DNA from 4 places in the Paenarthrobacter sp. GQ52 genome. Region 1 is predicted to be linked to each of the others. Evidence: riboswitches for the same ligand, from Rfam matches in the RefSeq annotation. Region 1 holds a riboswitch; each other region holds the start of a gene.
The links. Region 1 has a riboswitch for S-adenosylmethionine ahead of AC6CH8_RS06275 (aminotransferase class V-fold PLP-dependent enzyme). Riboswitches for the same ligand answer to the same signal wherever they lie in the genome.

Region 1 (7,559 bases):
GGGCGTTCCATCCCCGTACGAGCGGGCGAACACAGGCGGGTGATTGAGGACGTCATTCAAACCGATGCTGCGCTCAACCCAGGGAACTCCGGGGGTGCACTGGCGGATACGCGGGGACGCATCGTGGGCATCAACACCGCCGTAGCGGGTCTCGGGCTGGGGCTGGCAGTACCCATAAACACCACAACCCAGCGCATCATCGCCGCGCTGCTGAGGGACGGCCGCGTGCGCCGCGCTTATCTTGGCCTGGTGAGCACTCCGATACCACTGGATGCAAGTTCGGTGGTTCGGACCGGCCAGAAAGAAGGCCTGCGAGTAGTGGAGGTCATTCCGGGCTCGCCGGCGGAATTGTCCGGGCTCCAAGCGGGGGATGTGGTGCTGCGTGCGCAGGATCGTGCGGTGTCCAGCGCCGAAAGTTTGCAGAAATTGCTGTTTGCCGAGGCTATCGGCCAGCCGTTCCCGCTGACGGTGCTCCGGGAAGGCACAGTAGTGAAGCTGACTGCCCTCCCATCCGAAATGAGCCAGCTGGCCTAGCCCTCGCGAACGTCGACAACGCCGATGAAACGGCTTCCCACGCCTTCATATTCGCTGCGGACATCGCCGAGGAACAGTTCGGGAAGTTCGCTGTTCCGGTGGGTGCCACAGAAGACGAACGAAAAGTCCGGCCACCATTTCTTGGGGCGAACGGCCTCGGTGTATCCGCAGACAGCACACGTCAGGTGTACCCAGACGGGTCGCTTGCCGGTGCGGTTGGCCCTGGACTGAACCAACCACGCCGGGGGATTGTCCTGGATGTCCCGGAGTTCGGCCTCGGAGAGGCGGGACGGAATGCCGTGGCGTTGGGCCATTTCCATCGAAATATCAAGGGCCAATGCGGCATCACGTCTGCTAATCACTATTCAACGATACGGGACTTCCCGGGCGTAGGCTGTGCACATGACTGACGCTGCGGTCCTTCCGCCGAGCACACCTCTCCAGAAACGCGTGCTGGTGGTGGCAATTGTGGCGTCGTTCATCGCTATCCTCGATGGATTTGTGGTGAATCTCGCGTTGCCAGCCATTGGAAGGGAACTGGGTGGCGGCCTGGTCATCCAACAGTGGGTGGTGGACGCTTACCTGCTCTCACTGGGGGCCTTGATCCTGGTTGCCGGTTCACTATCTGACCATTTCGGCAGGGCAAGAATTCTTGAATGGGGGCTGGCCGGTTTTGCCGTGACCTCGGTGATGTGCGGGCTCGCGTGGACGGGCGAAGTGTTGGTAGTCTCCCGGGCACTGCAAGGGATAGCCGGCGCCCTCCTTGTTCCGAGTTCGCTCGCCATGATCATCTCGTCGTTCACCGGCCCGGCGCAGTCAAAAGCCATCGGGCAGTGGTCGGGTTGGACGAGCGCTGCGGCTATTGTGGGTCCGCTGATCGGCGGCATCGCTGTCGACCTGCTCTCATGGCGGGTGATCTTTTTCATCAATGTCATCCCTGCTGTTGCCATCTGGCCGATGCTTGCAAGCCTGCGGTCGTCGGATGCGGCGAGGGACAAGAGCAAAAGCATCGACTACCTGGGAGCTTTCCTGGCCATGGTTGGCTTGGGCGGGCCAGTGTATGCCTTCATCGAACAGGGGAGGATGGGGTGGGGGAGCGCCCAGGTATGGGTCCCACTGGTGGTGGGTGTGGTTGCGATGGTGCTGTTCCTCATCCACGAGGCCCGGACTGCTGAGCCCATGTTGCCGTTGCGACTCTTCAGTATCCGAAATTTTGCCTGGGGTAATCTCGCCACTCTGGCCATCTATGCCGCGATCTCCCTGGGTTTCTTCGTGTTGGGCATTTACCTGCAGCAGGTAGGCGGCATGGGCGCCACCGTGGCGGGCCTGGCGCTGCTTCCCGGCACAGTCATCCTGATGCTGGGTGCGTCCTACTTTGGTGGTCTCGCCGGAAAATACGGCCCCAGATGGTTCATGACGGTAGGCCCTCTACTGTGCGGTGCGGGCTTCCTGATGTCATTGACTGTCCAAGAGCCGCTCAACTACTGGACGCAGGTGTTGCCGGGGCAGATTGTCTTTGGCCTTGGCCTGGCGACGTTGGTTGCGCCCCTCACGGCTGCCATTCTAGGCGCTGTTCCCTCGGAGGAGGCCGGGATCGGTTCAGCCGTGAACAACGCGGTTGCCCGTATTGCGGGTCTGATCTCCATCGCCTTCGCTGGGGTGATTGTGGGGCCGGCCTTCACCCGGGACGGACTGTACAACGCTTTGCTGGTGACCGCGGGCCTGTTCCTGTTCGGGGCGCTGGCCTCCGCCGTCGGAATCCGGAATCCTGTGCAGGAAGCTCCGGCGGCCGCCGTCAGCGAACCTCATACCGCGTCCGACGACGGCGGTGCGAGCGGGCAGCCAAGCTGACCTAAGGCGCGCCTGGGCTCAATGGGGCCTGGGCTTGTCAGGATCGGGCTTACCGGGCTGGAAGGATGCAGCCTTCGTGCGTCTCCGCGCTTTGAACCCAGAGAGCTGAAGTGACCTCGTCCGCGAGGTCGAACTCGCGGCCTTTTGCGCCGCTGCCGATGCGCACCACCAAAGCTCCGCCGAAGGGTTTGCGGCCCACCACTTCAACGGGCGCGTCCAAGGAAATCTCTTCAGAGGCAAGGTATCGCAAGAGGTCCGGATTCTCATCGCTGATTCGCGTGATCCTGCCTGAGTGGCCCTGATCCAGTTCAATCATTCGGTAAGCGTGCGGCAAGTCGACCGAACCATCTGCCGAGGGAATCGGGTCTCCATGTGGGTCCCGGACAGGATGTCCAAGCTTGGCCGACATCCGCTCAATGAACGTATCGGACACAGCGTGTTCCAACATTTCGGCTTCGTCGTGGACCTCGTCCCAGCTGTAGCCGAGTTCATCCACCAAGTACGTCTCAATCAGCCGGTGCCGGCGCACCATGGACAGCGCGAGCCGCATTCCCTGAGTGGTCAGCCTGATGGCGCTGTAAGGCTGGTGATCGACCAGGCCTTGGTCCTTGAGCTTGCGCACCATCTCAGACACCGAGGAGTTAGCCACTCCCAGGCGCTGGGCAAGTTGGGACGACGTAATTGGTTTGTCCTGCCACTCCGTGTAGGAGTAGATGACCTTGACGTAGTCCTCGATCGAGGATGAGGGCGTACTGGTCTTCACACCCCAAGCCTACCGTGGCGTTGTACCTTGAACCTTGACTGCCCGCCAGGTCTGCGTCATGTAGGGCAACCCGATGGTTTCACCAGGGACATGGCCGAGGTGGTCGTAGAGGTACCACTCCAGGTTGCCCATGACCTTCGCACGGGTGGCGTCGTTGGCGCGGAGGTAGTAGCTGCGCGACTTGGTCAGTTCCATGATGTCCTCCGGCGTCAGGGCATCCTCCCACCGGGTCAGATGACTTTCCAAACCTTCAAACTCCGGGCCGATGACTGGCCGGAATCCGGGCTTGTGGACATCGCCTGCATGCATGATGCGTGAAAGGCGGTGAACCCACGGGATTGAAGTGTCCAGTTGATTCCAGATCAGTCCCAAGATCCCATGAGGCCGCAGGATCCGGGCGATCTCCGTGCTCGCTGCGAGGGGCTCGCACCAGTGCCAGGCCTGGGCAACGCTGACGACGTCGAATGCTGAGTCCGTCAGTCCAGTTGCCTCGGCCGTTCCCTCCAGCGCACTGACGTGGGGGTAGGCTTTTCGCAATTGCTCCAACATGTCCGTGGAAGGATCGACCGCGGTAACCGCCAAGCCGCGTTCTACGAGGAGTGCCGTGAACTTTCCTGTGCCGGCTCCGAGGTCCGCCGCTGACCTTGCCCCCGGAGGAACCAGCCAGTCCACGGAATCGGCGGGGTAGCCGGGTCGCACGCGGTCATAGTGTTCGCCGCCGTCCTGGAAGCTCTGACCGAGTTCATGCCGGCGGGAAGCATGCAGCCTTGGACCACGCGGCCCGGCTGGTCCGGGAGTACGTGGCTGTCCGCTGGAGGCAGCCGGTGAACGCAGGGCCACGAAAGCTCCTTCACAGGGTCGCTAAAAGTACCCTATGAATTTACCGCAGTGTTCCTGGTCCGCAGTGTTCCTAGTCAACAGTGCAGGGAGCTGCGCCCGCAGTGCCGGGAGTGTTCGGGGCCCATTCGGGGTAGCTGCGATGGTCATTTGCAGGAACCCAACGGCCCTCGTCCACCACGTAGTCCCATCCCAGTCCGTCGCGCTTGAGTCCTTCGATGCCTGCGAGCAGCCTGGTGGCGTCCTCCAACCGGGAGCCGACGCCGAAGCTGGCGCGCAGGGATCCGGAGGGGAGCCCGAGGCGTTTGAGGAGCGGGTGGGCGCAGAACCGGCCATCACGGAGGCCAACCCCGTGCTCGGCCGCCAGGTAAGCCGCAACCAGCCCGGCGTCGAATCCTTCTACGGAGAAGTTGACCACACCGATGGTGTCCAGGGAGTCAGCGAAGATCTTGTGGACGGTCACGCCATCGATGGCCTCCAGGCCCTGCACCAGGTACGAGCGGATGGCGGACTCGTGGGCATGCCACGCGTCCTGATCGAGCCCTGCGAGGACTTGGGTGGCGCGGGCAAGTGTCGCGGCGCCCAGCACGTTGGGGGAGCCGCCCTCGTGGCGCGCCGGGCCCGCGGCCCAGCTCACTGAGTCCAGGCGCGCTTCACGTACCGCGCCGCCTCCGGCCAGGTGCGGTATGCCGGCGTCGAGCCAGTCCGGACGACCCACCACGACACCCGCGCCGAAGGGGGCATAAAGCTTGTGTCCGGAGAAGACGATGTAGTCGACGTCCGCCTCGGTGATGTTGATCCGGCGATGAGGTGCGAGCTGCGCAGCGTCCACCACGATCCTTGCGCCGTGTTCGTGGGCAAGCGAAGCAAGGCGGGCGATGGGAAGAATTTCCCCCGTCACGTTCGAGGCGCCGGTAACAGCCAGCAGGCTGACCCCGCCCTGGGCAAGTTCGGCCTCGAGCTTGTCCACCGTTTCGGCCAGGGTTGGTGCCGCGACGACGCTGCGGTGGGGGACTCCCTGCCACGGAAGCAAGTTGGCGTGGTGCTCGATGTCCAAGTACAGGACCTCGCCCGCAAATTGGCCATCCACCTGCGGGAGGCATCCGGCCAGGAGGTTCAACGAGTCAGTGGTGTTCCGTGTGAAGATCACTGAGTCATCGGCACGCCCGCCGACGAAATCACGGACGATGTTCCGCGAGTTCTCGTACACCGACGTGCTGATTTGGGAGGCGTACCCGGCGCCCCGGTGAACGCTGGCGTAGTAGGGCAGGACCTCGTTGAGGTAGGCCGAAACGATGGTCAGGGCCGGGGCCGATGCGCCGTAGTCCAAGTTTGCGTAGCGGACGTGGCCACCCTGAATCAGGGGAGCCTGAAGCTCAGCGCCAGTGACCGCGGCAAGCGGACGCAGAGCGGTTATCGTCTCCGCTGTGGATTCTTCAACAAAGGACGGAATGGTGGTGGAGTTGAACGTGACAGTGCTCATGGAACCTCACTCAAGAGGGACCCCCATAGGGGGATCCGCGCTTGCCGCATCCGTTCCGGACCGGCCGGGTCGTCACCCGGGGCACCCCACCGCGAATGGAGGGTTGCCGGCCAGCAAACCGGGGTTTAGCGCTGGCACTCGTGACCTGTAAAAAAGGCTAAGGCACGTCCGGGGAGGCTTCCAAAGCCGCTTCCTTTTGTTAAGCCCTTTGTTACGTCGAATGCGAAATCCCTTCTTCGCCGAATAAAAAACGGCGGAGACCCCCTGCGGGGGCCATCCGCCGTCGAAAATTCCGCCTGCCGCTGGGTGGCCAGGCGTGGATAAGTTTAGAGAAGGTCGTCCAATCCGGGGTTGAGGCGCTTGAGGACCTCGGAGTGCAGGATCGAGTTGGTGGCCAGGGCGTTACCGCCAAACGGACCGTCTTCGCCTTCCAAGGATGTGAAACGGCCGCCTGCCTCGGTGACGATCGGGACGAGTGCTGCCATGTCGTAGAGGTTCAGTTCAGGCTCGCAAGCGATATCCACTGCCCCCTCGGCCACGAGGCAATACGACCAGAAATCACCATAGGCGCGTGTCCGCCAGATGTCTTCCGTCAGCCCCAGGAATTCATCCAGGTTGCCGCGTTCCTTCCACCCCGAAAGGCTGGAATATGACATGGAGGCGTCAGCCAGGCGGGAAACGTTGGACACCTTGAGCCGCGTTGCCGAGGCCAGGGAGCGGCCCATGTAGGCGCCCATGTCCTTCGCAGCCCACCATCGCTTGCCCAGCGCAGGCGCACTGACTACGCCCACCACAGGTTCCCCCTCATCCACGAGGGCGATCAACGTTGCCCACACCGGGACACCACGGACAAAGTTCTTGGTCCCGTCGATGGGGTCTATGATCCAGCGACGTGAACCGTGACCGCTGCTGCCGAACTCCTCGCCCAGGACCGCGTCCCGCGGACGGGAGCGGGACAGTTGACCGCGGATTGCTTCCTCTGCGGCCTTGTCAGCGTCAGTGACAGGTGTGAGGTCGGGCTTGGTTTCGATCTGCAGGTCCAGTGCCTTGAAGCGATCCATGGTCTGGGCGTCGACTGAATCGGCGAGGACGTGGGCCAGGCGCAGGTCATCGTTGTAGGTGGAAACGGGATGGGTCATGCCACCAAACTATCCTGAATCGTTCGCTGCATTGGGGACGTGAAGCAGACAACGAATCAGTTGACGGTGCCCAGTTCCTTGGTCTCTTTCGCTTCGAGCCTTGGGTCTGCACCCAGCAAGCGGCGCAAGGAGGCCAACCGGGCCACTCCCGATGGCCCGGCATGGCCATCGTTCACCCATGCATCCAGCCCGCAATTGGTGGCTGTGGCACCGTGCTTGCAGCCGCGGTCGCAGGTCTCGGTGCCGGGCTCAAGGTCCGGGAACGAGTGCAGTATCCGGTCCGGATCCACATGCGCCAAGCCGAAGGAGCGGATTCCGGGAGTATCGATGATCCAGCTGCCGGACGGTGCATCGTCCAGCTTCAACGCCAAAGCCGAGGATGATGTGTGCCTGCCACGGCCCGTAACCGCGTTGACGCCTCCAGTGGCGCGCTCTGCGCCTGTCAGCGCGTTGACCATGGTGGATTTGCCAACGCCGGAGTGACCGAGCATGACGGTGACTTTTCCACCCAAGTGCGAGCGGAGTTGGGATACGGCGACCTTGTCCAGCCGGGCTGATAGTCCGTCATCGGAACGGGCATCGATGCCGCCGGCCTCGGAGTCAGCGGTCCGGCTGATGATTACGGGAAAATCCAAGCTCAGGTAATTGGCCAGGAGTTCCGCCGGGTCCTTCACATCCGCCTTGGTGATGAGCAGCAACGGCTCGATGCCGGCGTCGTACGCTGCGACCAAGGCGCGATCAATGAATCCGGTGCGTGGCTCCGGGTTGGCCGCCGCAACAACCACCACGAGCTGATCGGCGTTGGCCACGACCACCCGTTCGATGGGGTCCGTATCGTCGGCACTCCGGCGAAGGAGGGTCTTCCGCTCTTCCACCCGGACCAGGCGCGCCAAGGTATCGGGAGACCCGGAGACGTCACCCACCAATGCGACGAAGTCGCCGGGGACAACGG
Region 2 (7,559 bases), on a different contig from region 1:
TCGCCCTGGCACTGCTGGTGTTCCCGCGCCTGGCACTGGGACTCTCCGGATTCGAAACCGGTGTTGCCGTCATGCCCCAGATCAAGGGCCACGCCACAGACACCGAAGCCAACCCGGCAGGCCGGATCAAGGGCGCCCACAAGCTCCTCACCACCGCCGCCATCATCATGAGCTCGTTCCTCATCACCTCCAGCTTCACCACCGTCATGCTGATCCCCGCCGCAGAATTCCAGGACGGCGGCAAGGCCGAGGGCCGCGCGCTGGCCTACCTCGCTCACAAGTTCCTTGGGGACGGCTTCGGAACTGTCTATGACGTCAGCACCATTGCCATTCTGTGGTTCGCCGGCGCGTCAGCCATGGCCGGGCTCTTGAACCTTGTCCCCCGCTATCTGCCCCGCTACGGCATGGCACCTGCGTGGGCCCGGGCTCTCCGTCCACTGGTTCTGGTGTTCACGGTCATCGCCTTCATCGTCACCATCATTTTCCAGGCGGACGTCAACGCCCAGGGTGGCGCGTACGCCACGGGCGTGCTGGTCCTGATTACCTCGGCTTCAATAGCCGTGACCCTGTCCGCGCGGCGAAAGAAGCAGCGGGCGCAGGTCATTGGATTTGGACTGATCTCGCTCGTTTTCGTCTACACCACCGTGGTCAACTCGATCGAGCGCCCCGACGGCCTGAAGATTGCCGCCCTCTTCATCCTGGGCATCATGGTTGTCAGTTTTACCTCCCGCATGCGGCGCGCCTTCGAACTCCGGGCCACGCACATCAAGATGGACGAGAAAGCCCTCGAATTCACGGCCAACGCTTCCGAAGGCCCTGTCCGCATCATTGCCCACGAGCCCAAGCACCTCAGTGCAAGCCGTTATAGGGAGAAGCTTCAGCACGCCCAGCAGGCAAGCCACCTGCCCGTTGACTGCGACGCCGTCTTCATCGAGGTCATTGTGGACGACAGCTCGGACTTCGAGCAGGAACTCCAAGTTGTGGGCAAGCTCCGGCACGGGTTCAAAATCCTGGAAGTGCACAGCAACAACGTGCCCAACACAGTGGCCGCAGTACTCCTCCACATCCGGGACGTCACCGGATTCATGCCGCACATCTACTTCCGCTGGACCGAGGGCAACCCGATTTCCAACCTCAGCAAGTTCCTCTTCTTTGGCGAAGGAGAGATTGCGCCGGTAACCCGCGAAGTGCTGAGGGAAGCCGAGCCGGACATCACCCGCCGGCCGTGGGTGCACGTGGGCTAACCGCCCGGATCCGCGCGCCGATACTACAGATAATGCCCATGTTTGCTGCAAACATGGGCATTATCTGTCACCTCGCGAGGGGTGGGCCTAGCGGCTCGCGGCCGGCACCAGCACCCACAACACCTCCACGGTCTCGTCCGTGGGGTTAATCCAGGTGTGGGGTTCGCGGCCCGGGAAGGAGAGCGTGTCCCCCTCTTCGAGGTCGTACTCCTCATTGGTCAGGATGAGCTTGATCCGGCCCTTGACCACATGCAGGACGTCCACGTCGCAGTCCACGGCATAGAGCTCGTTTTCACCGCGGCCACGAGGCTCGATGGTTGCCTGCAGGATCTGGAGCCGACGCTCGGAGCGGGCGGTCAACAAACGCTCCACGATGCCCTGGCCACCCAGGGAGATGCGGGGGCCGTCGTCGCGCTTGGTCAGGTGTGTCTCCGGAGCTGCGAACAGGTCCCCCACGGATACGGACAGCACTTGGCAAAGAGTGACCAGCGAGGCGACCGACGGCGATGTCAGGTCCCGCTCCACACGGCTGAGGAAGCCTTTGGTCAGGCCGGTAGCATCCGCCACTTGCTCGATGGTGAGCCGCTGCGCTTGCCGGGCTGCGCGGATTCTGGAACCGATGGCAACGGGAACATTGCTCGGTTCAACGGGTAGAGCCTTCATTCACGAACCTTTCAGGCCTGTCATGTGGCCCTGTCATTGGAGCAATAGTAGCCGGGAGACAGGACAAGAGCGCCAGAATACGCGAAAGCATGACCAAAGGATCTTGACTGTTACTCCCATCACAACATATCCTCATAGGCAACAAGTGTTGTCTGTGAGGCACACAACACATCCCCCAATCTCCAATCGTCAGCACAGAGACTTCGACGCTTCGCAGGAGTATCGTCGAAAACCCCAACCTCCGTGCATCAGCTCCAAGGACCGTTCATGGAATCTTCGGCTATAAACATCGCAATCGTGGTGGTGTACCTGCTCGCCATGCTGGCATTCGGCTGGTGGGGCAAGTCCCGCACCAAGAACAACAGCGACTTCCTGGTGGCCGGCCGCCGCCTGGGACCCTTCCTTTACACCGGCACCATGGCCGCAGTGGTCCTCGGTGGCGCATCCACCGTGGGCGGCGTCGGCCTCGGTTACAAGTTCGGTATCTCCGGCATGTGGCTGGTTGTGGCCATCGGTTCAGGCGTGCTACTGCTCAGCCTGCTCTTCGCCGGAACCATCCAAAAGCTCAAGATCTACACGGTCTCGCAGATGCTGACCCTCCGCTATGGCAGCACGGCAACCCAGACCTCGGGCATCGTCATGTTGGCCTACACGCTGATGCTGTGTGCCACGTCCACCGGTGCCTACGCCACCATCTTCGTGGTCCTCTTCGGCTGGGAGCGTTGGCTCGCGATCGCCATCGGCGGCGCGATCGTGCTGGTCTACTCCACCATTGGCGGCATGTGGTCCATCACCTTGGCCGACCAGGTCCAGTTCGTCATCAAGACCGTGGGAATCTTCTTCCTCATGCTCCCCTTCGCCCTGAACGCCGCGGGTGGCCTCGACGGCATCCGAGCCCGCGTCGATGAGAGCTTCTTCGACATCGGCGGCATCGGCCTCCAGACGATCATCACCTATTTCGTCGTGTACACCCTTGGCCTCCTCATCGGTCAGGACATCTGGCAGCGCGTGTTCACCGCCAAGAACCCCACAGTTGCCCGCTGGGGCGGCGCTACCGCCGGCGTCTACTGCATCCTCTACGGCTTCGCGGGTGCCCTGATCGGCATGGCTGCCAGCGTCGCCCTCTCCGGCATCGAAATCGCCGCCAAGGACGACGTCTACGCAGAGGTCGCTACCCGACTCCTGCCCATTGGCATCGGCGGCTTGGTTCTTGCTGCAGCTGTGGCCGCAATGATGTCCACGGCGTCAGGCGCACTGATTGCTGCTGCAACCGTTGCCCGCGCAGACGTAATGCCTTTCGTTGCCAGCTGGTTTGGCAAGAAGGTGGACACCTCCGACTCCGATAACCCTGAGCACGACGTCAAGGCCAACCGTTACTGGGTACTCGGCCTGGGGATCGTTGCAATCATCATCGCCATCTCCACCAAGGATGTGGTGGCCGCACTAACCATTGCCTACGACATCCTGGTTGGCGGCCTCCTCGTGGCCATCATTGGCGGCTTGGTGTGGAAGCGTGGAACGGGCATCGCCGCAGCATGGTCCATGGCGGCCGGTTCGGTGGTAACCCTCGGAACCATGATCGTCCTTGAGATCAACGCCGAAGTTCCCCTCGATGGCATCTACGCCAACGAGCCCATCTACTTCGGTTTGATCGCCTCGGCTTTGGTGTACATAGTGGTCTCACTTGCCAGCAAGCCCACGGATCCGGCAGTCATGAAGGCCTGGACGGATCGCGTTGCCGGTACCCGCGTGGCCGAGGAAGAGCTCACTACCCCCGCTTCCTAGGCGGGCACAAAGAACCAGGCAAGGTTCGGGAAACAAGTAAAGTTCGACGGCGGCGCCTCCCCTTTTCGGGGCGGCGCCGCCGTTGCGCTATGCCCGGGAAGCATGCGTTGGAAGGCCCGCTCTACACGCCAAAACCACCCCAAAGCGCGCAAAGCAGGCCCCACAAGACACCCCCACCCCTTGGAAGGCCCGATCTACACCCCAAAACCACCCCAAAGAGCGCAAACCAGGCCCCACAACACAAGCAGGCCCCACAACACACCCCACCCCTTGGAAGGCCCGCTCTACACGCCAAAACCACCCCAAAGCGCGCAAAGCAGGCCCCACAACACAACCGGGCCCCACAACACACCCCCACCCGTTGCAAGGCCCGCTCTACACGCCAAAACCACCCCAAAGCGCGCAAAGCAGGCCCCACAAGACACCCCCACCCCACAACGGGTGGCCGAACACCAATGCGGTAGGGTGGTCCCAGCTTCAAGAGATGTGGTGCCAAGCTCCGACTGGCCACACACCAACCCCATGTTCACGGGTGGTTCGGATGAGGAAGCGGCCCGTCCCGGACCAGAGACAACCGAGCGGGCAAGAGCACTCCCCCAAGGAGCAGTCCCTTGCCGTACCAAGGCGATACCACCCCGGTAAACACAACAGCACCCAGTACCCCGGCCGGAACGGCCACCCCCACGGTCGCGGTGATCCCCGCCGTCGACCTCTTCCTGGGCACGGTGACCATCACTGCCAAGGCTGGAACCGAGCAGTTCAGACATGCCCAACCGCAGCTCATCGCGCAGGCGTTGGCCCAGGCCGTCCGGCCGACGCACTGGTGTGAGTCGTCCACGACACTAACGGTGACTGTTGCGGCCGTCGGAAAACGGGCGGGCGTCCAACGTCACTTCACACTAGGGCACTAGGGCTCTAGGGCACAGGGACCAGGCCTAAGCTTCCTCGTCTTCTTCGCGGAACTCTTCGGTTTCATCTATGGGGACAACGCGTTCGTCGTCCTCGGGGGCGTCCACTTCCCCTACCCAGGGTTCGTCCACTTCCTGGTCTTCGGCGTAGTCGTAGGCCGGGTCGGACTCAATGGTTGTCCGTTCCGGGTAGTTGGCGTGTGATTCGGTGGTGTTCATGGTGCAACCTCCGTCTCGTGGGCCTGTTCTGGTGGGCGGTTCAGCCCGTTGACCCGAATGCAGGAATCCAGTGGCGGAAGGGCCCCGCCCCTGTCCTTCCATCTGAGCACCGGCACCGTCGAGGGTCAAGGAAATTACGGTGCACCGAACATTCCAGTTAAGGAATACCAGCCAAAAATCCGCGCGGATAAGCGGTAGTGTGGGGCGTGCAATGGGGCCGCAACTACCCCAACCAGCACAGGAGACAAAGTGCAGATGCACCAGGAATCCCACAGTTCGTCGAGCTCCGCTCCGGACCCCACCCCCGAATCAGCAACCGCCGAAAACGCCAGCACGCAACCCGCGCCGCCCTCGCACGCGGACATTCGCCGGTGGCGGCAGTACCTCGCCGATGAGCGTGCCGAGGCCGCCGTCTACCGCGAACTGGCCCAGCGACGTCACGGCGAAGAACGCCAAATCCTGCTCGCCCTGGCCGAAGCCGAAGGCAGGCACGAAGCCCACTGGCTCAAGCTCCTTGGCGAGCATGCCGGTATGCCCAAGGCAGCTTCCACCCGCAGCCAGTTCCTGGGCTTCCTGGCCCGCAACTTCGGTTCAGTGTTCGTCCTCGCTCTGGCACAGCGCGCCGAAGGCCGTTCCCCGTACGGCACCGAACCTGCCGCGACGCCTGCCATGGTGGCCGATGAACAAATCCACGAAGAAGTAGTCCGCGGCTTGGCCACACGCGGACGCAACCGGCTCTCCGGAACCTTCCGCGCGGCCGTTTTCGGCGCCAACGACGGCCTGGTCAGCAACCTTTCCCTGGTCATGGGCATGGCCGCAACCGGCGTGCCCAGCCCCGTGGTGCTCATGAGTGGCGTCGCGGGTCTCCTCGCCGGGGCCCTCTCCATGGGTGCGGGCGAATACGTCTCGGTCCGCTCGCAGCGGGAGCTCCTTAACGCAACCCTGCCCACGCAGGCCACTCTGACCGCGGCACCGTCCTTGGACATCGAGCACAACGAGTTGGTCCTGGTGTACTTGGCCCGTGGCATGACGCGTGAAGCCGCGGAGCATCGTGCTGCCGAGCGCATGGGATTGTTCAGCTGCGACTGCGATCCCAGCCTTTCCTTGCAGCCGGAGAAGCCACCCACTGACGATCATGAATCCGTCGGTTCGGCGTGGGGTGCAGCGATGTCCAGCTTCTGCTTCTTCGCTTCGGGCGCCATTGTGCCCATCCTGCCGTTCATTTTCGGCATGACGGGCATCGCCGCCTTGCTGGTTGCCGGCGTTCTGGTGGGTATCGCGCTCCTGGCTACCGGCGCCGTCGTCGGCTTGTTGTCCGGAACCTCGCCGCTGAGCCGCGGACTCCGGCAGCTTGCCATCGGCCTGGGTGCGGCGGCGGCCACGTATGGTCTGGGCTTGGCGTTCGGAGCAGCGATCGTCTAAGTTTGGACGGCTCGGTCCGGAGACCGTAATGTTGGTTCGTCCTCCGCGCTGCCCCGCGTGACCAGGGCATCAGGAATGGAGAACCGTGGACCCGGAGCGGGAAGCAACGCGCGTGCCGAAGCACCGACGCACTGGAACAGCCTTGCGTGTTCTCCGCGGCGTCCTCATGGCCGTCATTGCCGCCGTCGTCGCCGTTCTGGTCAGTGGATTCCTGCAGGGCGACCCTCGCATCACCGCGCTGTTCCCGGGCGTGAGCGTGCCGGGAACCACAGAGGACCAGCCGGGTGGAGCCGAACCGGCGCGCCCCCTCGACGCGCCGCCGCCCGGACTTGAGGAGGCGGACGCCCCACTGGCCTCGCCTTCAGCGCCCGGCACCACCAACGATTCGTACAAGTTCCTGGCCACGAACGACGACGGCACCCCGGTAGGTTACTCGCCTTGCCGTCCGCTCCATTACGTTGTCAACGATGCGTCCGCACCCATTGGCTCAGACGCCCTCCTGACCGCCGCCTTGGCAAATATTTCTGCGGCGTCCGGCATCCAGTTCATCAACGATGGCACCACTGACGAGTTGCCGGTGGACCGACGCGAGCCCTACCAGCCGTCCAAATACGGCGACCGGTGGGCTCCCCTGCTGATTTCCTGGACCACACCGGTGGAAGCCCCTGCGCTGGCAGACAACGTCATCGGCACGGGAGGCAGCACCATGTACTCCCTCAACAAGGGACCCAAAAGCTACATCACCGGGAGCCTGGAGCTGGACACCCCACAGGTAACGGAACTACTCGCGAGTCCCGGCGGGGCCGACTACGTCCTGGCAGTCATGCAACACGAACTGGGCCATGTCATGGGCCTTGACCACGTGGATGACCCGATCCAACTCATGTACCCGGAAATCGGCGCCCCCGACGGCCTCGCGGCGGGCGACCTGAATGGCCTTCATCTTCTCGCCTCGGCACCCTGCCGCAAGGACATCTGACTCTTTCACGCTTCAAGCATTCCCGGCATGGACTCCCGGTGGAGTGGGACTTATGCTGACGAATACGGCCGACGGCGGCGCCCCACTTCCCGTCGCAGCCGCCACGTCAGGGGGTTCCATGGAACCTTATGGGTCGCCCAAGTGGCCGGACCCCGATCCCCCTCGTCCGAATTACCTTCCGCGTGCCCCACGCTCACCGGAGCCTCCACCGGTCAGGCCGCCGATCAAGCACAGCAGCATCGCGGCCATCCTGTTCCTCTTCAGCGTGCTCGGCTTGGTGTGCGCGGGAGCCTACTTCAGCGGCGAACTCCAGCAGCTCCTTTACGGATCGTCCGCCAC
Region 3 (7,559 bases), on a different contig from region 1:
TGACGCCCGCATCTCCAGGAACCACCCCACTGTTGAGGTCCGCGTGGCCGACGTCTGCCTCCGCGCTGAGGACGCGGCCCTCATGGCGGTGCTGGTGCGGGCTTTGGTGGAGACGGCCTCCTTGGAAATGCTCGACGGCGTGGAACCCACCGCGGTGCCCACGGCACTCCTGCGGATGGCGAGTTGGCAGGCCAGCAATTCGGGTCTGCGCGGAGATCTCCTGGACTTCGGTGACTTCCTACCTCAGCCAGCGGCGGACGTCGTGTGGGCATTGGTTGATTACCTGAGCCCGGTCCTGGACGACCAAAACGAGTTGGAACTCGTCAAAGCCGGGATTTCGGACTTACTGGCGCGGGGCAATGGTGCCCACGAACAACTGGAAGCCGCCGAACGCTACAACAAAAGGCAGCGCGAAGGGCAAACCCAGACGGGAAGTCCGCCCACCAACGAAGCCCTGGCCGCCGTCGTCGCACATGCTGCGAAGGTGACGGTGCGCGGCACTGCCGCCGATGCCCATAAGGAACCCTCGCCCATGCTGACCCGGGTCAGGCGGCCCTAGGCTTGTCGGCTGCCGGCTCTTCCCAGGCCATCAGGTAGGCGCCGACGGTCCCCTCCACGAGGTAGAAAAAGAGCGGTGGGATGTCCTTCTTGGCCAGAAGGACGGCTCCGTAGATGGGTGCGGCGGCCGCAGCCGTGACCCCGATCCACCGTTTGGCAGGTAAAGAAAGAAGGCTCCCGCCGAGCGCAGCCAACGCCACAACATGCAGCCCGGAATACAACAGGAACGGAGCGCTGGAACCGCGGCGGTAGGCGAACCCTTCAATGTCGGAAGCCCGCCGGGCAACGCTGGAGACGAAGAACGGTGCACCGGCCAGCAGCGCGGCCGCAGCGGCGTAGGCCCACTTCTTCGCCCTCGTGCGCGGAGCTCCCATAGCTGGAATGGCACGGGCGAACGCCGCGAATCCTATGGGCACTGCGACGGTCCCGGCCGCGGTAATGTGCTGACCTGTGATCCAGCCGCGCTGGCCGGCTTGCAGCATGCGGAGGCGTTCGGCGTCATCGGGGGTGATGTAGACACGTGAGACCGGCGAAATCCCGACGAACCACACCGCCGTGCCGGCAACGATCACGGATCCGGCACGGCGATAGGGATGGTTCCCGCTCATGGCAGCAAGGTTAGACCTGTTTGAGTGCCTTCTCCAGATCCAGGATGAGGTCGTCCACGTCTTCAAGCCCGACAGACAGGCGAACCACACCATCGGAGAGCCCGATGGCCGCACGGCCCTCAGGCCCCATGGCCCGGTGGGTGGTGGTTGCCGGGTGCGTGATGAGGGACTTGGAATCGCCAAGGTTGTTGGAGATATCGATGACACGGAGGCCATCGAGCAAGGCAAACGCAGCGTCTTTGGCTGTACGCCCGGCCGAAGGAAGCAGCTCGACCGTCAGCACAGTACCGCCGGCCTTCATCTGCTTCGCAGCGAGCTCGTACTGAGGGTGGGACTTCAACAGCGGGTACTTGACCCAGCTGATGGCGGGTTGCTGCTCGAGCCACTCTGCGATCTTCAGAGCAGAAGCCGAGCTGTGATTCACTCGCAGTCCCATAGTCTCCAAGCCCTTGGTCAGCACCCAGGCATTGAACGCCGAAAGCGACGGGCCAGTGTGCCGCATGAGCTGCTTGACCGGACCATCGATGAATTCCTTGGTGCCTAGGATCGCGCCGCCAAGGACTCGTCCCTGGCCATCAATGTGCTTGGTCCCGGAGTACACGATCACGTCTGCACCCAGCTCACCACAGCGTTGCAGCAGGGGAGTGGCAAAGACATTGTCGACGACGACAGTCGCCCCGGCGGCATGGGCCAGTTCGCTGACGGCAGCGATATCGACGATCTCCTGCATGGGGTTGGACGGTGACTCGAAGAACACCGCAGTGGTGGGCTCGGACAGGGCTTCGCGCCACTGCTCAAGGTCGGGTCCGTCAACAAAGACCGTCTCCACGCCCCACCGGGGAAGGATCTCGTTGAGGATCACGAAGCAGGAGCCGAACAGCGAGCGGGCAGCAACCACACGGTCACCGGCAGCCAGCAAGGCACCCAGGGCGGTGAAGACTGCAGACATGCCGGACGCCGTCGCGAAGCACGCCTCGGTTCCTTCGAGCAGCCGCAGCCGCTCCTGGAACGTGGCCACGGACGGGTTGCCGTAACGGGAGTAGACGAATCGTTCGTCCTCGCCGGTGAAGGCACGTTCGGCGGCGGCAGCGGATTCGTAGACGAAACCGGAGTTCAGGAAAACGGGTTCGGACGTTTCCTGGAAATTGGTGCGGTCAAGGCCACCGCGGACGGCCTGGGTGTCAGGGCTCCAGCCGGCGGCGTCGGGATTAAAAGTCACTTACTCGGTCCCCAGATTCGTCGGCAGGCCACGGTTCTTCCAACCATTGACGGTGCGCTCACCGTAGCGGTCCGGTTCGCCTTCGAAGCCCTCCAGGACGTTGTAGGCAGTGAAGCCGGCCTGGGTTGCGGCGATGGCCGCCGAGATGGAGCGTTGCCCGGAACGGCATAGGAAAACGAGCTCAACGCCGTCGTCCTCGGGAGCCTGTTGCTGAAGGTCTTCAATAAAGCGGGAGTTCGGAATTCCGCCGGCCAAGTTCCACTGGATGAACAGGGGGTCGTTCTCGGTAGCTTTGGTGTCAGGGATTCCAATGTGGGCCCATTCGCCCTCGGTCCGGACGTCAACCAGGATGGCACCGTCTTGAAGTTTGGCCCACGCGTCGTGCGGGGTCAGGTCACCTGCGTAGCTCATGCGTGGCCCTCGAACGCTTCTTCGTCGTCGTAGTTCTCCAACTGGTCAACGGCATTGGCCACTGCGGCATCCGCTGTGGCGATCGCGGTCGGCAGGACAACGGCTTGGGCAACGATGACGTCCGTGCCGTTGAACGTAGCTGCCGGGCTCCCGTGGAGGACGTAACCTTCGGCGAGGGCATTGTGGATGCGCTCGCAGAAGTCGCGGGTGTCCGGGCCTGTCACCAGGCGGTAGGAGAGTTTTTCTTCAGTGGGTTCAGGCATAGCTGGTGCTCCTCAGTCACGCTTGCAGTACGAATTGTCGATACGCCGAGTAGTCACCTGAGGCACCCCGCCGGAGAGAGGGTTGCCGACCAGCAAGTCAGGGCTTTGCGCTGGTACTCATTACTCAAGAAAAACGTAACATCCACGGGCATCCGGCCGCACTTGCGAGTGGTGGGGCGGCCGTCATGTTGCGTAATCGGCGGCCGTTTCACTCTTCGTCCCTGAGCGTGCGGACGGCGGCGCCGACTGTAGGAAAGAAGTGGTCCGGCGTGAAACGGGCTGCCGTTCCGAGGCGGATCAGCTTGTCCTTCACAGGACCTTTGAGTTCGGCGAACACCAGATCCACGCCGTGACGGGCCAACCATTCATCCAGCGTGACGAGGTCGTCCAGGGCCGTGGTGTCGATGCCTGTGATGGGTTCCGCCGCCAGGATGACGTGGGAGATATTATCCGAAGCTTCGTCCAGTTGTTCCCGGACAAAGCTTGCAAGAACCTGCCCGTTGCCGAAGAACAGCGGTGCATCGAAACGGAGGATCAGGAGCCCGGGGATGCGTGCGCCGTTGGGGTGTCGTTCAAGATCGTGGTACCCAGGGAGCCCTTCTTCGGCACCGAGTTCTGTTCGGTATGGATCCCAGGCCCGCCGCACGAAGTCCAAGAGCGCCAATGCTATGGCCACCACGATTCCCTGGAGCACACCCACTGTAAGGACGCCCAGGAATGCAGCCAACATCACCACGGATTCGCTCCGGCTCAGGCTCAACAGGCGCCGGACGCCGGCCGGGTCCGCCAGGGCTATCGCTGCGGCAATCACGACGGCGGCCAAGGTGGCGGACGGAAGGTACTCGGTCACCCCTGGAGCCAGCAGCATGAAAGCAAGCACCAGTACCGAACCCACCACGCCGGTCATCTGGGACTTGGCACCAGCGTCCACAGCCACAGGGGTCCTCGATGTACTGCCGGAGATGGGGAATCCGCCCAGCAGGCCCGTGGCAGCATTGGCTGCCCCAAGTGCTGCCATTTCCCTGTTGCCGGAAACCTTCTTGCCTTCCTTGGCTGCCAATGTTTGGGACAGGACGCCGGTGTCCGCGAAGGCCATGAGGGCGATCCCTGCCGCAGCGGGAAGCAGCGTGAGTGCGTCCGCCCAGCCAATGCCGCCGAGCGCGGGCATCGGGAGGCCCTGCGGCAGGACTCCGGTGACCTTGACGTCGTCGTTGAGGCTCCAAACGGCCGTTGCGACGCACGAGCCGACCACCGCCAGCAGCACACCCGGCACTTTCCACTTCAGCAGCCGGGGAATCCAGATCAGCGCCAGCGAACCCACGCCCAGCAGCAGCGCGGTGATGTTGACCTCGCCGCCCAGCACCCCGGTGGTGACCTTCGCAAGCTTTTGCCAGATGTCGCCGTCGGCCTCTATCCCCAGGAATGCCGGCAGCTGCGAAAGGGCCACCAGCAAAGCGATCCCGTTCAGGTATCCGAGCCTGATGGGTTTGGAGAGCAGTCCTGTGATGGTCCCGAGTTTGAGGGCCGACCCGGCCAGCATGATCACCCCAATTAACACGGCCAGGAGTCCGGCGAGCGCTACCGACTTTTCGCTGCTACCCGCTGCCAGCGGCACGATTGCCGCGGCAATCATGGGGGCGAGGGAAGAATCGGGGCCGAGGACCAGGATGCGGGAAGGCCCGACGATCGCATAAACCAGCAGCGGGACCACAGTGGCATAGAGACCGGTGACCGGTGGAAGGCCGGCCGCCTGCGCATAGGCCATACCGGCGGGTACCAGCAGGGCGAAGAGGGCAGCACCTGCCACGACGTCGTGCCGGAGCCATTCGCGTTTGTAGCCCTTGAGCGCCCAGACGCCCGAAAGCCGGTCCTTGGCGGAAGACTTGGGGGAAGAACGGGCGGGTGAACTCATACAGCGATCATTCCTGACCCATGCTGTTTGCGGAACAAGGCGGTCGTCGTATGTGGAAATCCAAACCTTCATGAGGCCCGCCCAAATGTGACGCCCCGGGAGCATAATTGACGCAGTACGACCCCCTGTAACTTCGCATGAAATCAGGTCGCGGTGAACGGACAGAGCAGTTCTACACTCAAGCCCATGCTGCACTTTGGATGGTTCGTGGGACACGGTTTTGGTGTCCAGGGCTGGGGGACTCCCGGCTACAGCCTGGGCTATGACTGGAAGAAACCCGCCCTGTACCAGGAGGCTGTCCGGGCCTTTGAGCAATCCGGGTTGGACCTGTTCATCATCGAGGATTCCCTCACCGTCCCGGATACTTACGGCGGCACGGCCGAGGTCTCCCTGGCGCACGCGTCGTTCGCTCCGAAGCATGATCCGCTGGCGCTGGTCCCGTACCTTCTCTCGGCCACTGAGCATTTAGGGATCGTCCCGACGGTCAGCGCTTCCTTCTACCCGCCCTTCACTGCCGCCCGGCTCCTGGCCACGCTGCAACACTTCTCAGAAGGGCAGCTCGGCTGGAACGTAGTCACGTCCGGCAGCGACCTCGCCGCGCAGAATTATGGGCTGGACCAGCAGATCGAACACGACCTCCGTTACGAGAAAGCGGAGGAATTCGTCGACGTCGTCAGGCGGCTCTGGCGGAGTTGGGAACCCGGCGCCGTGCTTGAGGACGTTGAGGCGGGGGTGTTCGCGGACCACAGCAAGGTGCACCCCATTAACCACGAAGGCGAATTCTTCAAGGTCAGGGGTCCGCTGAACACTGCGCCTTTGCCGGAAGAACCCGTTCTGGTGCAAGCTGGTGCGTCGCCGCGCGGTAAGGCCTTCGCAGGTGGGCATGCCGACGTGGCCATTGCCTTGGCACGCGGCGTTGACGGGATGAAGTCCTACCGGGATTCCATCCGCGCGGAAGCTGCAAAAGCAGGCCGCAATCCCGACGACGTCAAGGTTCTTTTCGTCCTGAAGCCCACCATTGTTGGTTCCACGGCAGAAGCAGAGGAGTTGCGGGCACAGAGGCGTGAACTCACCCAACGCGACATCGACAGCCAACTCAACTCCATCTCCTACCTTTCAGTGATCGACTTCAAACAGTTCGACCTCGACGCTCCGCTGCCCGAATTGAGCACCAACAGCAACCAAGGGACGCTGGAGCATTTCGCCAAGGCGGCCCCTCCGGGCTCCACACTGAGACAGATCCTGCAGGCCCGCAGCGGAGGAGCGGGTGATTCCATCATTGGTACGGTTGGCGAAATCGCCGACTACCTGGAGTCGACAGGGTCTGAAGTGGGTGGCGACGGTTTCCTCTTCTCCGGCTTCGTGGACCCTGTGACCGTGCACGGTGTCCTGGACAAGCTCACCCCTGAACTGCGGCGGCGTGGCCTGTTGAGGAAGAGCTACGGCAACGGTGGTTTCCGGCAAAATCTCTTGGACTTCTGATGGTGTCGGCTGAACCGCGAACCTTCCTGATCGGTGCGGCTCCGGTGCTGGCATCGGACATGGCGCTGGCCGCCGAAGATCCCTCGTTTGACGTGGAACTCAACCAGGAAGCGCTGACTTTGATGCGTAAGTCGAGGGAACTAGTGGAGCTCACCGCGACCTCCGGGAAGCGTGTGTACGGGCTCAACACACTGCTAGGGTCAGGCCGGGATACGGCTGTGGAGGAGAAGTCGCTCCTGGCGTATCAGGTGCAGGTGGTCAGGTATCACAACAGCGGTGTGGGCACGTATCTTGACCGAGCTGCTGCCCGTGCCGTCATCCTTGCCAGGCTTATCGGTTTCAGCCGCGGTGGTTCCGGCGTGCGACCCGAAACAGCAGTCTTCTACGCCGAATTGCTCAACCGCGGAGTCTTCCCCGCCATCCCCCGGGAAGGCTCAGTGGGCTCGTCAGACCTGACCCAACTTGCCGCCGTCGCCGCCGTTGCCTTGGGCGAGGGCGAAGCGTTCGACGCGGATGGCACGCTGATCCCCGGCGCCAAAGCGCTCGCCGACGCCGGTCTCCAGCCACTTGTTCTCGCGCCGGGTGAGGCCCTGGCCCTGGTCAGTGCCAATGCGTACTCGGTGGGTGTAGGAACCCTCGCCTTGGTGCGGTTGCGGCACCTGGCCGAACTGGCCGACGTCGCACTTTCCCTCTCACTGGAGACGATCGCAAGGTACGACGGCGGCGGGAACCTCAGCCCGTTCTCGCTGGCAATCCAGGCGGCCAAGGCGGTGGACGGGCAGCGGGAGTCGGCTGCCGCTGTTCGCCGCCTTCTGAGCGGTGGGTGGCTGGAGGATGTTCGTCCCGAAGTTTCGGTGCAGGATGCGTTATCGTTCCGGGCCGCGCCCCAGACGCACGGGGCATTTCGATCCCTGGTGACGCAGCTCGGTACTGCGTTGGAAGTGGAGCTAAACGGCCGCGGCGATAATCCCCTGGTCGATCTCGACTCCGGGCAGATGGTGTCCGGCGGGAACTTCCAACCGATGCAACTGACTCTCGCCTTCGAGGGCCTGCGGCTGGCTTTGGCCCACGTTGGGATTTCCAGTGAACGCCGCATCGCCAAGTTG
Region 4 (7,559 bases), on a different contig from region 1:
TCTCCGGCCTACGTGGCATTTTGTGCATCGGGACGATCTTGGCTGGTTGATGGCGTTGTCCGCAGATCGCCTCCACCAAGGCAACAAAGGCATGTACCGGCAAACAGGAATCGATGAGGACTCTGCTGCCAAGAGCGGCCGAATCCTCGCCGCCGCTGTGGCCGATGGAGCGCACAAGACGCGCGAGGAACTGGCCGAAGTCCTGGGACAGTCCGGATTTCCCAGCAAGGGTCTGGGCTTCATCTACCACCTCATGCACGCGGAAATCAGCGGTGTCCTGGTCAGCGGCTCACTCGTCCGTTCTGCAGGCGGCGCCCTGAAACAAACGTATGCCCTGTTCGACGAACGGGTACCCGGTTCGGCTCTTAAGCCTCTGACCGCCGAAGGCCGCGAACAGGCTCTTGGACGGTTGGCACTCCGATACTTCACCAGCCGGGGGCCCGCCACGGTCAAGGACTGTGCGGCGTGGTCCGGGTTGACCATAAAAGACGTAAAGCGGGGAATCGAGGTGGCGGGTGACATGTCCCGCGGAAGCTTGGGGGCGGCGCAGTGTGATGGTTTCGACTTTTATCTGGCCTCCGAGGAAGCGGACGCTCTCGCGGGTGGCGACGATCCTTCGCCCGCCGAGGATCCCGGGCTTCCCCGCGTCGACCTCATCCAGTGCTACGACGAATACGTGATGGGCTACTCACAGTCCCGGCACTTCCTTGGTGGCACGGCGCCCTTCTTCCCCGAGGACAACGGACCCATGCACGTGGTCCTGCTGGACGGCAGATTGGCCGGATGGTGGCGCCATGGCTTCTCCGGCAGAACCTGCGAAGTGGACGTCCGAATGAACCGGCCCACCACCGCAAAAGAGCAGGAGGCCCTGCAGTCGGAGGTGGATCGCTACGGCCGGTTCCTGGGCATGCAGACCAAGCTGGCCTGAAGCAGCAGCCGTGGTTTTGCCGGCCAGGACTAAGCTGGGATGAGACCTAGGAGGCCTGCACTGTGAACAATCTGATCTTCTGGATCATCGTCTGCTCTTGGCTGATTCCACTCGGGATCCGCATGTACAACCGCTCCCGGGCGCGTCGGATCCAGGACAATAACTTCCGCGACCCCGGCTACCCTCAGCAGAATCTGCCCGGACCAGGGTATCCGCCACAGAATTACCCGCAGCAGAATTATCCAGGTCAGGGATACCCGACGCAGGGTTACCCAGGTCAGAATTACCCCGGGTACCCTTCCGAGCCGACCGTCATCCGCCCCGCGGATTCGACACCGCAGGCCGGGCCGCCGTCGAACCCTTCATCCCCGGCACCGTTCCCCTCAGCGGGCGCTTCGGAGCCGCAGGGATTCCGCGCCCGCAAGTTGGCGGAGCTGGACACGAAGTTCAGCAACGGCGAGATCGCCATGGAGGATTACATGAAGCAGCGCGGCGAAATCATGAACGGCTAGGGCTAGGCGAAGAATGATTCGCGGAGTTGTGCCGAGAGCTGGCCGATCTCAGTGAGGAAGCCATCGTGACCAATCGGAGCCTCAATGAGGTGGACCGGCACATCCCCAGGTAGCGCCGCGGCAAGTTCCCGCGACTGTGCCGGGAAGTAGAGCCTGTCGCTGTCCACCGCCGCCACGAAGAACTCAGCCGTAGCGCGCGACAACGCCTGTTCCAGCGGACCGCGGCCCCTGGCGACGTCGTGGGACATCAGGGCTTCGGTGATGGCGATGTAGCTGTTGGCATCAAAACGGCGGACCAGCTTCGTTCCCTGGTGGTCCAAATAGCTTTCCACCTGGTAGCGGCCACGCTCCCCCAACACCGCGGCAGCGAGTGGTGCCTCCTGGTGCTGGGCTTCCCTGCCGAAGCGGAAATCCAACTCCAAGGCTGAGCGGTAAGTGATGTGGGCGATGCGTCGGGCCAGTGCCAAGCCATGTTCGGGTGCAGTGCCGCCGTAATAGTCACCGTTTTTGAAGTTCGGGTCCTGCCTGATGGCCAAGGTTTGGGCTTGAGCAAAGGCAATCTGCTCGGCCGTACTGTAGGCGCCCACCGAAATTACGGCGCAGCGTTTGACCCTGTCGGGGAACGTAACAGCCCATTCAAGGGCCCTGGCGCCGCCCATGGAACCGCCCAACACGGCGTGCCAGGCATCGATTCCCAAGGCATCGGCGAGGCGCGCCTCAGCCTCCGTGCTGTCGCGCAGCGTGACCAACGGGAAACGTGAGCCCCAAGGACGTCCGTCCGGTGCTTCTGACGATGGGCCGGTGCTGCCATAACAACCGCCCACGATGTTGATGGAAATGACAAAAAACTTGTTGGTGTCGATGGTGGCACCCGGCCCAACGAGCTGCTCCCACCAACCTTCCTCGTCGGTGGCTCCACGGGCTACGTGAGTGCTGCCCGTGAGCGCATGCTGGATGAGGACGGCATTGGAGGCCTCGGCATTCAGCTGCCCCCAGGTCTCATAAGCGAGGACGACATCGGGGAGGAATCCGCCGGCCTCAAGTTCCAACGGCCCGATGCCGGCGTACTTGACGGTTCCGTCTTCTTCTCCGGATTTGGGAAGGGCTGTAGCAGTAATGGTCATTCCTTTGACACCTTAACCTCGCGCTTGCCCGTCGCCTTGCGTGCGAACAGGCCAGGTCTTCACCCGGGGCACCCCACCGCGTAGGAGGGTTGCCGGCCAGCAAGCCGGGGCTGTGTGCTGGCACTCATGACCTAATACCAAGAGTCTAGGAAATGCAGGGTGGTTCTGGCGAAGAATGTGACAACAGTGTGACGGTTTAGGGCGTCTTCGTTCACGAACGAGCACCCGGAACTGCCGCCCGGCGAATAATCGTCGACGCGGGCGGCAGCCGGACTGAGACTCTAAGCCGCGGCGTTAGGCGCCCTTGGCGGCCCGGAAGCCCGCTTCGAGGTCGGCGATGATGTCATCAACGTGCTCGATGCCCACGGACAAGCGCACGAGGCCGGGGTTGACGCCGGCGGCGACCTGCTGCTCCACCGTCAATTGGCTGTGTGTAGTCGACGCCGGGTGGATGACCAGCGAGCGGACATCACCGATGTTGGCAACGTGCGAGTGCAACTCCAGGCCGTCCACGAAGCGCTTGCCGGCTTCGACGCCGCCCTTGATGTTGAAGGCAACGATGGCGCCCGTGCCCTTGGGTCCGTACTTCCGGCCGCGGTCGTACCACGGGCTGGACGGCAGGCCCGCATAGGCGACCGATTCGACGTCGTCGTGGTTTTCAAGCCATTCGGCCACCTTGGTGGCGTTGGCAACATGGCGTTCCACGCGCAGGCTCAAGGTCTCCAGGCCCTGGGCAATGAGGAAGGCGTTGAACGGGGACACGGCAGAGCCGAGATCGCGAAGCAACTGGACTCGGGCCTTGAGGATGTAGGAGAGGTTCGCGCCCAGTGCACCGTCCTTGCCGAGGTCCCGGGCGTAGACCAGACCGTTGTAGCTGGGGTCCGGGGTATTGAAGCCAGGGAAGCGGTCCGGGTCCTTGCCGAAGTCGAAGTTGCCGGAGTCCACAATCACACCGGCGATTGCCGAACCGTGACCACCCAGGTACTTGGTCGCGGAATGGACCACGATGTCCGCTCCCCACTCGATGGGACGGATGAGGTAAGGCGTGGACAGGGTGTTGTCCACAATAAGGGGAACGCCGGCCGCGTGTGCGGTGCGGGCGATGCCCTCGATGTCAAGGACATCCTGGCGCGGGTTGGAGACGACCTCGCCGAAGAACAGCTTGGTGTTCGGCCGTACGGCGTCACGCCACTGGTCCAGATTGTCCGGGTCCTCGACGAACGTGACCGAAATGCCGAACTTCTTCAGCGTGTGCGCCAGCAGGTTGTATGTGCCGCCATACAGGCTGGGGCTCGCTACGATGTGGTCGCCCGCCTCGGCGATATTCAGGATGGCGAACGTCTCCGCAGCCTGTCCGGAGCTGAGCAAGAGGGCACCCAGGCCACCCTCAAGGCTCGCAACCCGCTGCTCCACTGCATCCTGCGTCGGGTTGCCGATTCGGGTGTAGATGGGAGCGAGCTCGGCCAGGGCAAAGCGATTGGCGGCGCTCTCGGCACTGGGGAACACGAAGGACGTGGTCTGGTAGATCGGAAGCGAGCGCGCTCCTGTGGCGGCGTCGGGCTCTTGACCGGCGTGGATCTGGCGGGTTTCGAAAGACCATCCTTGGGACATGGAGTTCTCCTGTTCGTGACGCATGGGTTTGGCGGGCAAGGTGAAGCGGTGCGAGCTGGGGCCAGTCTAGGAACTGTCCGGAGGCGAAGGCAGCTTTGTGACGCCTGGGGGATCTTTCGGTCTTCCCGCGTCCCTCCATGACGCCCCTTACCACCGGCTATACACATCCCACCTTAGTTAGGCTTGACTTAGCTGAGACCCCGATCACAAAGTGCCAAGATGAAGCCATGCGCATGGATCACGTCTCTTACGCCTGTGAACGAGATGGCCTTTTGGCCACTACCGAACGAATTTCCGCGGCACTGGGAGTGGACGCTGTCCGGGGCGGAGTGCACCCGCGCTTCGGTACCCGGAACATGATCATTCCCCTTGCGGATAACAAGTACCTGGAAGTGGTGGAGGTCCTGGACCACCCCGCTTCCGACAAAGCACCCTTTGGCCAGGCCGTCCGTGCCCGCTCGGCTGCCGGTGGTGGATGGATGGGCTGGTGCGTCGCCGTTGACGACCTTGCACCGTTCGAAGACCGCCTTGGCCGCTCGGCTGTTCCGGGCAACCGCAAGTTCCCCGACGGACGCGAACTGGTGTGGCAGCAGATTGGCATCCTCGGCCTGATCGCGGATCCCCAAGTGCCCTACCTGCTCAAGTGGGAGGGCGACCCCTCGCTGCACCCGTCCAGGATCTACGAGAGCGACGTCAAGATGTCCAGCCTCACCATTGCGGGCTCGGCTGAACGCGTCACCGAATGGTTGGGCGAACCAGTGGAGAAGCCGCTTGAGGATGTCGCCGTCCAGTGGATGGCACCGCACGGCACTCCAGGCATCCTCGCTGTAACTTTCGAAACCGCCTCCGGAGCCGTCACCATCTGACCGATCCATCCATCCGGGCTGGTCCCGGCCCCGGTCATCCATGTCCGGAGTCAATCATGTCCGGGCTAAGCTTCGGCCGCCATCAGCGGGTGCCAATGACGTCACCCACCGATGGCGGCCGGATACTTTTAACGGACCACTACCCCAGTCCCATTGCCTTGCCGAACAGGCTGAATCCAACGAACGCCACGATGTCCAGCAGTGCGTGGGCAATCACCAAGGGCATTACCCGCTTGGTCTTGGTGTAGATCCACGCGAACAGCAGGCCCATGACCACGTTCCCTATGAACGGCCCAAAGCCTTGGTAAAGGTGGTAGCTTCCCCGCAGGACGGCACTGATCACAATGGCCACCGGCACGCTCCACCCGAATTTGCCGAAGCGGTCCATGAGGTACCCCACCACGATCACTTCTTCCACGATCGCATGGCGCACGGCCGAAAGGACCAGCACCGGCACTGTCCACCAGTAAGCGTCAAGGCCGCTGGGCACAATTGCAGTGGTGATTCCCAGCGCACGACCGGCCGCATACAGGCCGAGCGAGGGGATGCCGATCGCAGCGGCCAGGCCAACACCTTGGAGAAGGTCCTTGCCGGGCCGGGCAAAATTGAAGCCAAGCCGGGCGAACGCCGAGCCGCCCCCACCTTCCCGGCCGCCAGGTGCATGGGTGGACAGGAAGTAGAACACCAAGGCCACGGGCACCAGAGCGAACACGATGTCCAGCAACTGGTAGGTGAGGTCGAAGTACTCACGCGTGCTTTGGGACCTGTTCAGCGTTGACGTGGCATCCGCCAAAGGTGCCCTCGTCATCTTGTCCAGCAGCTGAACTACGGAGTAGACGGCTGATTGGCCCAAGGACAGGCCCAGGACAATAAGTACTTCGGCGCGCAGCCGGCGACGGGAAGCAAGGAACATATACCCACCCTATGCTTGGTGGGATGGGTGCCCCTGAGAGAATCTTCATGATCCGGCATGGCCAGTCTGCCGCGAATGCCGACACGTCCATCTACAACCGTGTGCCGGACTACCGGATCCCGCTGACGGAGCGCGGAGTGGAGGAGGCACGGATTGCCGGGGAGGACCTGCGCCGCAAGCTCGATGGAGAACAGGTCTGCGTCTACGTCTCCCCCTACTTGCGCGCGTACCAGACCCTCGAAGCCATGAACCTCGATCCCCTGATCGAGCGGGTGATTGAGGAACCCCGGCTTCGCGAGCAGGACTGGGCCAACTTCCAGATCGCCGGGGAGATCGAGGACCAAAAGGAACTGCGCAACCTCTACGGCCATTTCTTCTATCGGTTCCGCGAGGGCGAGTCCGGTTCGGACGTTTATGATCGGGTGTCATCCTTCATGGAGACGCTGTACCGGCACTGGCAGAAGCCTACTTACGCACCAAACACGCTCCTGGTCACGCACGGGCTGACCATGCGCCTTTTCTGCATGCGATGGTTCCACTGGACGGTGGAGTACTTCGAGTCGCTCAACAACCCGGACAACGCCGAGCTTCGGACCCTGATCAAGAACGACGACGACCAGTACAGCCTGGATATACCGTTCAGCCAGTGGGTGCCCCGGGAGGTAGACGACTCAGTGCTGCACGCACCGAGGATGCGCTTCTAGCCTTTCCAGCTCAGCCGGCGGGTGTCAGCCGGCGGGTGCGACGATGACTTCGGTGCCCTTGGCCTCGAACGCAGCTTTATGTTCGGCGCTGATGCCGGAGTCCGTGATGAGGTGCCTGAAGTCGTAGCCTGCCATGGCGGCAAAGGAGCGGCGGCCCACTTTGGAAGAGTCGGCAACCACATAGGACTCGGTGGCCCGGCGTGCCATCACCGTGTTGACCATGGCTTCGCCTTCGTCGGTGATGGTGGGCCCGAGGTCCGGGTCGACGCCGTTGACGCCGATGAACGCAATATCGAGGGCGACTTTTTGCATGATGACGTCTGTGTAGGGACCCACCAGCTCATAGGATCGCGGGTTGAGGATGCCACCGGTGACCATGATCTTGATGTTCGGCCGGACCGCAAGCTGCGAGGCGATGTTGATCGCGTTGGTCACCACCGTCAGCGTGGGCGTGTGGGACGGCGCGTTGAGGTCCTCGCGGGTGGACAGCAGTTGAGCCAAGGCGGTGTTGGTTGTTCCACCGCTGAGCCCGATCACAGCACCGGGACGGATCAGCGCAGACGCCGCCAGAGCGATTTCCTGCTTGGCCACGGCGTGGTCGTCCCTGTTGTAGCGCCCTGGGAGGTCATAGGCCACGGAACCAGTGGTGGCGCCGCCGCGGGTGCGGCTGAGCAGCCGCTGCTTGGCAAGACTGTCGAGATCCCTGCGGGCCGTGGCAGGTGAGACGCCCAGGCGGGTCACGATGTCCTCGACTTCCACATGGCCGGACTCGGCCAGGAGGTCGAGTATGGCAGTGAGCCGATCGGTGCGGGTCATGACGAGCCTTTCGCGGGTTTCCAGCTAATTCGCTTTGGCGAACAGAGTCAGCATACGTGCGGACTCCAGCACAAGGGCATCCCGG

Region 2: linked by a shared signal. The riboswitch ahead of AC6CH8_RS00810 (hypothetical protein) and the one ahead of AC6CH8_RS06275 (aminotransferase class V-fold PLP-dependent enzyme) in region 1 are both predicted to bind S-adenosylmethionine.
Region 3: linked by a shared signal. The riboswitch ahead of AC6CH8_RS17575 (DUF1737 domain-containing protein) and the one ahead of AC6CH8_RS06275 (aminotransferase class V-fold PLP-dependent enzyme) in region 1 are both predicted to bind S-adenosylmethionine.
Region 4: linked by a shared signal. The riboswitch ahead of metX (homoserine O-acetyltransferase MetX) and the one ahead of AC6CH8_RS06275 (aminotransferase class V-fold PLP-dependent enzyme) in region 1 are both predicted to bind S-adenosylmethionine.

Annotation. Positions count from the first base shown of each region.
Region 1 is NZ_JCAXEJ010000003.1:162,367-169,925, reverse strand. It holds gene AC6CH8_RS06300 (S1C family serine protease) at 1-534, shown strand, start outside; gene AC6CH8_RS06295 (hypothetical protein) at 531-854, opposite strand; gene AC6CH8_RS06290 (DHA2 family efflux MFS transporter permease subunit) at 931-2,385, shown strand; gene AC6CH8_RS06285 (metal-dependent transcriptional regulator) at 2,435-3,148, opposite strand; gene AC6CH8_RS06280 (class I SAM-dependent methyltransferase) at 3,158-3,982, opposite strand; gene AC6CH8_RS06275 (aminotransferase class V-fold PLP-dependent enzyme) at 4,059-5,468, opposite strand; SAM riboswitch class IV at 5,501-5,614, opposite strand; gene hisN (histidinol-phosphatase) at 5,795-6,607, opposite strand; gene rsgA (ribosome small subunit-dependent GTPase A) at 6,664-7,559, opposite strand, start outside.
Region 2 is NZ_JCAXEJ010000001.1:171,925-179,483, reverse strand. It holds gene AC6CH8_RS00825 (APC family permease) at 1-1,244, shown strand, start outside; gene AC6CH8_RS00820 (helix-turn-helix domain-containing protein) at 1,332-1,907, opposite strand; gene AC6CH8_RS00815 (sodium:solute symporter family protein) at 2,175-3,692, shown strand; SAM riboswitch class IV at 4,168-4,287, shown strand; gene AC6CH8_RS00810 (hypothetical protein) at 4,304-4,603, shown strand; gene AC6CH8_RS00805 (hypothetical protein) at 4,628-4,819, opposite strand; gene AC6CH8_RS00800 (VIT1/CCC1 transporter family protein) at 5,075-6,241, shown strand; gene AC6CH8_RS00795 (matrixin family metalloprotease) at 6,384-7,220, shown strand; gene AC6CH8_RS00790 (matrixin family metalloprotease) at 7,273-7,559, shown strand, end outside.
Region 3 is NZ_JCAXEJ010000016.1:25,378-32,936, reverse strand. It holds gene AC6CH8_RS17595 (glutamate--cysteine ligase 2) at 1-559, shown strand, start outside; gene AC6CH8_RS17590 (hypothetical protein) at 546-1,166, opposite strand; gene AC6CH8_RS17585 (O-succinylhomoserine sulfhydrylase) at 1,177-2,385, opposite strand; gene AC6CH8_RS17580 (rhodanese-like domain-containing protein) at 2,386-2,796, opposite strand; gene AC6CH8_RS17575 (DUF1737 domain-containing protein) at 2,793-3,059, opposite strand; SAM riboswitch class IV at 3,073-3,184, opposite strand; gene AC6CH8_RS17570 (SulP family inorganic anion transporter) at 3,268-4,971, opposite strand; gene AC6CH8_RS17565 (NtaA/DmoA family FMN-dependent monooxygenase) at 5,125-6,453, shown strand; gene AC6CH8_RS17560 (aromatic amino acid ammonia-lyase) at 6,453-7,559, shown strand, end outside.
Region 4 is NZ_JCAXEJ010000001.1:619,994-627,552, reverse strand. It holds gene AC6CH8_RS02725 (winged helix DNA-binding domain-containing protein) at 1-928, shown strand, start outside; gene AC6CH8_RS02720 (hypothetical protein) at 991-1,440, shown strand; gene metX (homoserine O-acetyltransferase MetX) at 1,443-2,564, opposite strand; SAM riboswitch class IV at 2,580-2,696, opposite strand; gene AC6CH8_RS02710 (bifunctional o-acetylhomoserine/o-acetylserine sulfhydrylase) at 2,859-4,199, opposite strand; gene AC6CH8_RS02705 (VOC family protein) at 4,403-5,041, shown strand; gene AC6CH8_RS02700 (CPBP family intramembrane glutamic endopeptidase) at 5,181-5,954, opposite strand; gene AC6CH8_RS02695 (histidine phosphatase family protein) at 5,978-6,658, shown strand; gene AC6CH8_RS02690 (DeoR/GlpR family DNA-binding transcription regulator) at 6,683-7,474, opposite strand; gene AC6CH8_RS02685 (class II fructose-bisphosphate aldolase) at 7,499-7,559, opposite strand, start outside.